DNA from 3 places in the Paenibacillus sp. FSL R7-277 genome. Region 2 is predicted to be linked to each of the others. Evidence: predicted binding sites of a transcription regulator. Region 2 holds the regulator's gene; each other region holds the start of a gene.
The links. Region 2 encodes Rex, which represses fermentation and respiration genes when NADH is low (regulators of the CRP and FNR family bind a similar motif). Its sites were predicted from a motif close to TTGTGAAATATTTCACAA; they were not measured.
Positions count from the first base shown of each region.

Region 1: C173_RS20820 (cytochrome ubiquinol oxidase subunit I) is a predicted target of Rex. The motif match lies at 1,689-1,706, and genes of this name have one in related genera.
Region 3: C173_RS03470 (flavocytochrome c) is a predicted target of Rex. The motif match lies at 1,749-1,766, and genes of this name have one in related genera.

Region 1 is NZ_ASPX01000070.1:14,998-18,281, reverse strand. It holds gene C173_RS20835 (S1C family serine protease) at 1-680, shown strand, start outside; gene C173_RS20830 (cold-shock protein) at 1,075-1,275, shown strand; gene C173_RS20825 (cold-shock protein) at 1,367-1,597, shown strand; gene C173_RS20820 (cytochrome ubiquinol oxidase subunit I) at 1,821-3,209, shown strand; gene cydB (cytochrome d ubiquinol oxidase subunit II) at 3,213-3,284, shown strand, end outside.
Region 2 is NZ_ASPX01000064.1:32,643-35,926, reverse strand. It holds gene dinG (ATP-dependent DNA helicase DinG) at 1-1,380, shown strand, start outside; gene C173_RS18490 (redox-sensing transcriptional repressor Rex) at 1,530-2,180, shown strand; gene C173_RS18485 (amidohydrolase) at 2,170-3,284, shown strand, end outside.
Region 3 is NZ_ASPX01000008.1:105,523-108,806, forward strand. It holds gene C173_RS03465 (FMN-binding protein) at 1-271, opposite strand, end outside; gene C173_RS03470 (flavocytochrome c) at 297-1,727, opposite strand; gene C173_RS03475 (hypothetical protein) at 1,912-2,370, shown strand; gene C173_RS03480 (response regulator) at 2,496-3,215, opposite strand.

The DNA.
Region 1 (3,284 bases), on a different contig from region 2:
TTGCTGAGATCGGGGATTCCTCCAAGCTGCGTCTGGGTGAGACTGTCATTGCCATCGGCAACCCGCTGGGGCTTGGAGATACACTGACTTCCGGCATTGTCAGCTACACAGAGCGGACGATTCCGGTGTCACTGAACCAGGATGGCGTGTACGATTGGGAGCAGGAAGTGATCCAGACGGATGCGGCCATTAACGAGGGCAACAGCGGGGGCGCACTAGTGGATCTGGATGGCAAGGTGATTGGTATCAATACGATGAAGATCTCCGATACGGGGGTAGAGGGACTGGGCTTTGCGATTCCCTCCAATCATGTGGTGGATACAGCCAATGAGCTTACCTCCAAAGGCCGGATAGCCCGTTCATACCTGGGCGTCTATTCAGTGGATCTGAATAATCCTTATGTACCGCTGGCCGATGACCAGCGTAAGGAGCTCAATCTTCCGTCTCTAGTGACCGATGGGGTTGTGGTTCTGGATGCTGTGGGACCGGCGAAGGAAGCGGGTCTGCAGCTTAACGATGTGATTACCAAGTTCAACGATAAGCCGATTACCTCCACGCTGTCGCTGCGCAAATATCTGTACGATCATACCAAGATCGGCGATAAGCTGAAGATTACCTTCTACCGCAATGGTGAAGTGAAGCAGACCACAGTCCAGCTTCTTGAGAAGCCAGAGGAATAAAATTGGAAATGGCCGTATATAATAATGAGGCAGTCACGATTACGGAAACAGTTCAAGCCGTCCTTTTCAGGAAAAAAAGAAGAGGGCGGGGCTGTTTCAAGAATAAATAAATGGGGTAATTGGTAGCAATGGGTATAAATATTACAATTTATTATGACTGGTAGCCCTTACATTGGGAAGTAGTCCTTATAAGGGAAAAAACGGAGGAATTAGGATAGAACAGCTTGCCTTTGTTATTAAGGTGTGGTAACATGAAATTGTTCTTACATTGATACCTTATTCTCGCATTGAAAAGGGCTGTCAACCAAAGCTACAACCTTTCTCAATGTGTGAATTTTTTCTTTGTCTGAAGATAAAAAGAACATATTAATTTAAATTTGTGGAGGTAACACACATGCAAACAGGTACAGTTAAATGGTTCAACGCAGAAAAAGGATTCGGTTTCATCGAAGTTGAAGGCGGAAGCGACGTATTCGTTCACTTCAGCGCAATCACTGGCGACGGCTTCAAAACTTTGGACGAAGGCCAACGCGTTGAATTCAACGTTGTTCAAGGCAACCGCGGACCACAAGCCGAAAACGTTGTAAAACTGTAATTAATAGAAGGTACCGTCCCCGCTTGTGAAAGTTGGGACGGTCTTTTTTTATCATCACTTGCTTGCAACATAAAGGAAGGGAGGAACGGCAATGAACTACCGGAAAAAGCCTTTGGAGGAAGTACCGGAAGAAAATACCGCAATTTGGGCCTGTACCAATGAGGATTGCAATGGATGGATGAGGGATAATTTCGCATTTGAACATGCGCCTTCCTGCCGTCTCTGTCATTCCCCAATGGTTCGTAGCATGAAGATGCTGCCGCAATTGCTTAATTCAAATGGCGATCTCAAATCGCTTAAGAAAGGTATTTCCATTACCTAGACCAATACCTTTATGAGTCAAGACAACTATATATGCAGGACATCTTCAAGACGGTGAAACCGTCTTATTTTTTTTGCTTTTAAATGCAAAATTGTGATATTTGTCACAAATTTATTGTTTTTTATGCCTAAACGGGGCGTATAATGTGATAATTATCACACTTTGAGTGATGGGAATTTGACAAAATAGACATAACGAAATGGGGAGAAGGAAGGGGAGAAATATGGATACAGTACTGCTGTCGCGTATACAATTTGCGTCGACGACAATTTTTCATTATTTCTTTGTGCCAGTATCGATCGGACTTGCGCTCATAATTGCCATTATGGAGACCATGTACGTAAGAAAGGGCAATGAAGAGTACAAAAGAATGGCGCAATTCTGGGGGAAGCTATTCCTGATTAACTTCGCAGTAGGTGTAGTAACAGGGATCTTGCAGGAGTTCCAGTTCGGGATGAACTGGTCGGATTATTCGCGCTTCGTCGGTGATGTGTTCGGGGCTCCGCTTGCGATTGAAGCCTTGTTGGCCTTCTTCCTGGAGTCCACGTTCATCGGAATCTGGATCTTCGGCTGGGATAAGGTATCCAAGCGGATTCATCTGTTATCCATCTGGCTGGTCGCCTTCGGAACGATGCTGTCGGCATTCTGGATTCTGCTGGCTAACTCGTTCATGCAGCATCCGGTCGGCTTCCAGATGAACAATGGCCGTGCTGAGATGAATGACATCTTCGCACTGATTACAAACGGCCAGCTGCTGGTGGAATTTCCGCATACAGTGCTTGCCGCTTACGCTACAGGCGCCTTCCTGGTAACAGGGATCAGTGCATACAAATTGCTTAAGAAGCAGGACGTTGCCTTTTTCCGAAAATCATTCGAGATTGCAGCAATTGTAGGGGTTATCTCTTCCTTCGGCGTTGCGGTTGCAGGACATGCACAGGCTCAATATCTGGTAGAGACACAGCCAATGAAGATGGCCGCATCCGAAGCGCTGTGGGGCGAGAGCGGCGACCCGGCACCTTGGACGGTGTTTGCCAATATCGATGTGAAGAACCAGACCAACAGCAATGAAGTTCAGGTTCCGTATCTGCTGAGCTTCCTGTCCTACAGTAAATTCTCCGGTGAAGTGAAGGGGATGCTGGAGCTGCAGCAGGAGTATGAAGTGGCCTATGGGCCAGGAGATTATATTCCGCCGGTCAAAACAACCTTCTGGAGCTTTCGGATCATGGTGGCTGCAGGCTCGCTGATGATACTGTTTGGGGTATACGCGATCTACCTGATGTGGCGTAAAAAGATGGACAGACCCAATACCTGGTTCATGCGCTTCATGTTCTGGGGACTGCTGCTTCCGCCGATTGCCAACACGGCCGGCTGGATTATGACAGAGATCGGGCGTCAGCCATGGACTGTATTCGGACTTATGACTACAGAAGACAGTGTATCACCTAATATTACCAGCGGACAGGTACTGTTCTCGGTGATTTCTTTTACCGCGATCTATGCCATATTGGGTGCAGTGCTAGTCGGCCTGTTCGTCAAAGTGATCAAAAAAGGTCCTTATGCTATGGATAACGAACACGGTGAATCCCACGATCCGTATAACAAGGAGGGCTAACCTATGTCACTTAATGAATTATGGTTTCTGCTGATTGCGGTGCTGTTCGTCGGGTTCTTCTTCCTGGAAGGCTTC
Region 2 (3,284 bases):
CTCACCCGACTCTATAAAGATAGCCGGAGCGGGCAGCTGCCTGCCCTCCGTCAGAGTCTGCAGTCTTCGGGCAGTGAGCAGGCTTCCGAATGGAGCGGCGTGATCGACCGGATCTATCCCGATCTGCTGACGGTGAAGGAGTCCTGGGATGCGCTCAGCGACCGGCTCTTCAGCCTGCTGCCTGAGCGCAGCGATGCCGGGGCCGGTGAAGCAGGCCAGCTGGTGGCACGCCTGCAGCCGGGCAAGAAGCCGAAGGATTGGGAGGAGCTGGCTGCCCTTGAGAATACACTGAACCTCAGTCTGAGCGATATCATCCGCAAGGGCGACAAAATGCTCAGTGAGATGCGTGACACGGACAGCCAATCCTCCTCAGACAGTCTTGTGACCGATATCGGCGGGTTATTCAAGGATCTGGCATCCATTAGAGAGCAGATCCGCTTCTTCATGAGTCTGAACGATGAGAATATCGTGTATTGGCTGGAGGGAAGCGGTAATTATAAGGGCAAGTCGCTGCAAATGTATGCTGTTCCTGTAGATGTCAGCACCCAGCTCAGGGAGCTGTTCTTCGATAAGAAGAAGAGCATTATCCTGACCTCGGCCACCTTATCCGTGGATAAATCCTTCCAGTTCATGATTGATAACCTGGGTCTTGGCGAGGCTGCAGAGCAGCGGCGTCTGATGACTGCACTGCTTCCGTCGCCATTCAAGTATCGTGAGCAGGCTCTCCTGGTCATTCCGCGGGACTTCCCGAGCGTCAAGGGGAGTATTGGGGATGCCCGCTTTGTGGACACCCTCGTGCACTCCCTTGCTGAGACAGCTGTAACAACACGGGGGCGGATGCTGGTGCTGTTCACCTCCTACAAGATGCTGCGCCAGGTGTATGAACCGCTGAAGGAGGCACTTGCCTCACAGGATATCGCGGTACTCGGACAAGGTGTGGAAGGCGGCAGCCGGAGCAAGCTGATCCGCCGCTTCCAGGACAGCCCGGCTTCGGTCTTGCTGGGTACCAGCAGCTTCTGGGAAGGGGTGGATATCCCGGGAGAAGCATTGACCTGCCTGGCGATTGTCAGACTGCCGTTCCAGCCGCCGAATCACCCGCTGGCAGAAGCGAAGTCAGAGCTGCTTCAGGCACAGAAGAAGAATCCGTTCATGAAGCTGTCCGTGCCGCAGGCTGTCATCCGCTTCAAGCAGGGCTTCGGGCGGCTGGTCCGCACGGCGCAGGACCGGGGCATCGTAATTGTGTACGATACCAGAGTGATTGAATCGCATTACGGAAAGTACTTTCTGTACTCGCTCCCCGGTCCCAAGATGGAGCATATGCTCACCGAGCAGATGGTCCCGAGAATTGCCGAATGGCTGGATGACGGCGGGGTTTCCTAATTCATCTGCTATTGCTATTATTAATAAGTCATGATTATCCTGAAGATCCGTTCCCGCCTGTCCTGCCACTCCGGCAGGCGGCGGGGCACGGTTGCTATAATTGTACGGAATGAAGTGTAGGCTAACAAAACTTTTAAGGAGGAGAATACATGAAATCGGATAAAATATCGGAGGCCGTCGTGCGCAGGCTGCCAGTGTACCTGCGTTTCCTGAACGATCTCCAAAAACGTGAAATCTCCACAGTCTCTTCTCAGGAGCTGGGCCAGAAGCTTGACCTAAATCCCGCCCAGATCCGTAAGGATTTGGCTTATTTCGGTGATTTTGGCAGAAAAGGCATCGGCTATGATGTATCTTATCTGATTGAGAAGATCCGCCATATCCTGAAGCTTGACCAGCAAATTAATGTTGCACTGGTTGGAGCCGGTAACCTCGGTCATGCCTTGTCTAACTACAACGCTTACTTGAAGGATACGATGAAGATTACTGCAATCTTCGATGCCTACCCGCCGAAGGTGGGCCAGCAGATCAACTCGCTGGTTGTGCAGCCGATGGAGGAGCTAAGCAGTACCATCCGCTCGCAGGGCATCCGGATCGGGATTATTACCGTGCCTGACAGCGAAGCCCAGAACGTAGCTGATATTCTTGTGGATTCCGGTATCGAAGCGATTCTGAACTTCGCACCGGTTATTCTCAAGACGCCTGCCAATATCCGGATTCATGCCGCAGATTTCACCACAGATCTGCAGAGCTTGGCCTATTATTTGCATGATGGAAAGGATGAGGCTGAAGATGAGCAGTAAAATCACGATAATCAAGAACGGGCACTTTCTGGTTCCGGGCAGTGACAAGCCGGTTCTGAGCGGGTATATGACCCTGGAGAATGATCTGATTACTTACATAGGTGAAGCTGAGCCGGTAGTGGAGGATGGCGCTCAGGTCGTAGACGGCAGCCGTCTGCTGTTCATGCCGGGTCTGGTCAATACCCATGGGCATACGGCCATGTCACTGCTGCGCGGATACGGCGACGATATGGTGCTTCAGACTTGGCTGCAGGAGAAGATGTGGCCGATGGAAGAGAAATTCACTGGTGATGATGTATATTGGGGAACCTCGTTGTCCGTGCTGGAGATGCTGAAGGGCGGCACAACCACCTTCCTCGATATGTATGATCATATGGACCGGGTAGCGGAAGTGACCGAGCAGTCCGGTATTCGTGCTGTGCTGATGCGCGGCGTAATTGGGCTGTGCCCGGAAGAGGTACAGCAATCGAAGCTCGCTGAGGCGATTGCTTTTGCCCGTAACTGGCACGGCAAGGCTGACGGCAGAATTACGACCATGCTCTCACCGCACGCCCCGTACACCTGTCCTCCAGAGTTTTTCATGAAGTTTGTGCAGGCTGCCCATGATCTGGACTTGCCAATGCACACCCATATGTCCGAGACGCGCCATGAAGTGGAGCAGAACGTGGCCGACTACGGACTGCGTCCGGTCGCACATCTGGAGAAGCTCGGGATGTTCACCCGTCCTTCGCTCATTGCCCACGGGGTTCATCTGAATGATGAAGAGATTGGGATTCTGGCCCGCTATAACGTTGGCGTGTCGCATAACCCCGGCAGTAACCTTAAGCTGGCCAGCGGGGTTGCGCGTGTTCCTGAGCTGCTGCGAGCCGGGGTTAAGGTTTCCCTGGGTACAGACGGAGCGGCAAGTAACAATAATCTGGATATGTTCGAAGAGATGAGGCTGGCGGCTCTGATCCACAAGGGTGTAAGCGGTGATCCTACAGCGGTACCGGCTCCTGAAGCGCTGCTGATGGCGACGGAGTATGGGGCGCAGTCTATTTTCCTAAGCGGGGTAGGCAGGCTTGCCGCAGGGATGAAGGCCGACTTTATTGCACTTGATATTGA
Region 3 (3,284 bases), on a different contig from region 2:
CTTCTGTGGTTTGCTTTTCAATAATTTCAGGAATCGTATTCTCTACAGCCGCATCGATCATCGCCTGCGTCTCCTTATGCTCCTGTACGGTAATGGCGTCGATCTTCTCATCTTTGATCTCTACCGCCACTTTAATATCACTCTTAACCCCTTTGCCTGTTCCATCATATGTCCCGTCCACATACTTGCCGGAAGATGATGAGCATCCAGCTGTTAGTACTGTTGCAGCCGCGAGGGCAGAGAACAGCAAGGTTTTTGTCCACTTGTGCATGAATAATTCCTCCTTCTGAAAGTTCCTATTTCTTAAGTGCCTTCACAGCTTCATCCGCTGCGATCCGCCCGAAGGTAGTGATGTCCGCCAGTGCATTACCGCCCAGACGGTTCGCGCCGTGTACTCCGCCGGTTACTTCGCCCGCAGCATACAGCCCGGCAATGACCTGATCCTTGGTATCCAGCACCTGAGCCTGGGTGTTAATCGCTACTCCGCCCATGGTATGGTGAATTCCCGGTGTTACCTGAATTGCATAATATTTACCCTTTTCAAAAGACAGCTTAAGATCCGGCCGTTCAAACTCTGTATCCTTGCCGGAAGCAACGAAGCCATTATACGTTTTCAGTGTATCCGCAAGCGCTTTGCCATCTACACCAATCTGTGCCGCCAATTCTTCAGGTGTTGCCGCTTCTTTGACCAGATCCATTCCAAAGTAAACCTCAGTTGCCTTCAGGTTCGCACGCAGCTCATCATTGAAGATCAGGTAAGCTACTTTACCGGATTGGGCCAGAATATTCTGGGACACGACATCGCGGGTCAGCAGTTCATTCGTGAATCGCTTGCCTTCGCTATTGACCAGAATCGCACCGTCTCCCCGTACCCCTTCCGTGATCAGCACGCCTTGATTCGGAATGGTGGTCGGATGAATCTGAATCTCCTTCATGTCTACCAGCTTGGCACCGATCTTCTCGGCCATCGTTGTACCATCTCCGGTTGCGCCCGGGTGGTTAGTGGTAGAGAACCCTTCCAGCTTCGGCTGGTACCCCTTGATCATGTCCATGTTAGCTCCAAAACCGCCAGCCGCCAGGATAACGGAATTCGCACTAATCGTGTACTGCTTGCCATCCTTATCCGTCACCTTCACTCCGGTAACCACACCGTCCTTGTTCTTGACGATCTCATCGGCAGTCGTCCGCAGGCGCACATCAATCTTGTACTCCTCCAGCTTCTTCTTCAGCGCGACTACGATGAAATTCCCTGCCGCTTCCCCGCCTGCCGGACGGTGAATCCGGTTCACGCTTGCCCCGCCTGCGCGTCCCACTTCAGACAGCTCGGCTCCATTCTCCTTCAGCCACTCCACCGAAGCCGCCGCACCGTTCGTAAGTGTTCTGACCAGATCCGGGTTGTTCAGGTTCTTGCCGCCCTTCATGGTATCCTCGAAATGCAGCTCCGGACTGTCTGTAATGCCAGCCGCTGCCTGATAAGGTGTTCCTGCCGCATTCAATCCGCCTTCCGCACGGACGGTGTTGCCTCCAAGCATAGGCATTTTTTCGATCAATATCACTTTGGCTCCCTGATTATGCGCTTCAATGGCAGCAGTCATTCCCGCGCCGCCGCCGCCGATAATAACAATGTCCGTAGACTCCCCTTTGGTGCTGTTACATGCAGGCAATACCACCAGACTTGCCAGCAGCAACCCCTTGCCCAGCAGACTTCCCCATCTCTTTCTGTTCATTCAGTTCTCCTCCAATTGTTATTGTGCATATTTTCACAATCATCATAACCTGAAGGATCCCTGACAAGAATATTTAGTAATTAAAGAAATGATAAAGTAAATAAAGGTAGTGAATTTGCTTGAATGTGTTTATAGATTTATAATTGGAGCTTATACAACCGTATCACTAGGAGGAACAGAAACTATGGAAAAAAGCGAAAAATATTGGCTGGCCGGTGCTGTTCTGGCAGCAGCCGGTGTCTCCCTGATGAGCTACACCGCGAGCCGCTATACTTCATTCAAAAGAGTAGTTACCCGAACCATCCATCTGGAAGATATCGCCGCTCTGGAAATTACCCGCCTATCTTCTGTTCCCGGTGAACAGAAGGATATTGTGCTTACTGAGCCGGAAGCGATTAAGCGGATCTACGATGATTTCTCCAGCGTCCGCCTGATGAAATCCGCCCGCAATGTGAGCACAGAGAACAAGTACAGCTATTACATTACCATCGTCCAGGCCGACCGGAAGCAGCGGTTCGACATTATTTTGAAGGGCAAGCATCACATGATTATCTACGACAATGACATGAACAACCCGCACCTGGTAGCCTATAAAATCATTAACGAGTTCAGTCCGCTGGCTCTGCAGCAGGCCTTCGATTGATTCTGCGCCGCTAATGTATGGCATAGCTTAATAACCTTCACAGCTAATGTGACGGCTATATGGAGTCATGGAACGCCTGGGGCAGCCTCGGGACACCTTGACTCCGTTTTATTTTAAGAGAACACTTATAGATATTTACGGATAAGCTCATACCCTTCGGGTCTCACCTTATACATATACACCGGCCTGCCTACCGCCCCGTAGCTAAGCTCCATTTCCAGAATACCTGCCTCCGTCAGAAAAGCCAGATATTTGCGGACCGAGATCCGCGAGATGGGCGCATGACTGCTGATATCCTCCGTGGAGAACACCGGGCTCTCCAGCCGGTTAATTGTGCTCCAGATGCTCTCCAGTGTGCCTTCGGCAAGCCCTTTGGGCAGCGGCAGGGCAGCGTACTTCTCCTCTTCCGTCCCGAGCGAATGCCGCAGCAGCTTATCCAGCTGCTCCTGGCTTAGATGCTCCTTGTGCATCAGCTTATAATCTTCACGATACGCCGACAGTGCCGCCTGAAACCGGGCAAACTCGAACGGCTTGATCAAATAATCCACGGCCCCGTTCTGCAGTGCCTTGCGGATGCTCGCATTATCACTGGCGGCGGAGATCACAATGATATCCACCTTGCTCCCCTGCTCCCGCAGAGCAGAGAGCAGCTGGAGCCCGCTTACACGTGGCATATAAATATCCAGCAGCACCAGATCTACCTGCTGCTCCTCCAGCATAGTTCTCGCTTCATCCCCTGTCGCCGCCCAGCCCGCATACTCAAAACCCGGAACCTGCTCCAGATAATGCCGGTTAAACTTCGCCACCATCGGGTCATCTTCAACGATTAGTACTTTAATGTTCATGGGGTCTCCTTGTCTTTTGTGCAACTATAACTACATATAACTACAACTAATATAACATTGCGGCGGAGA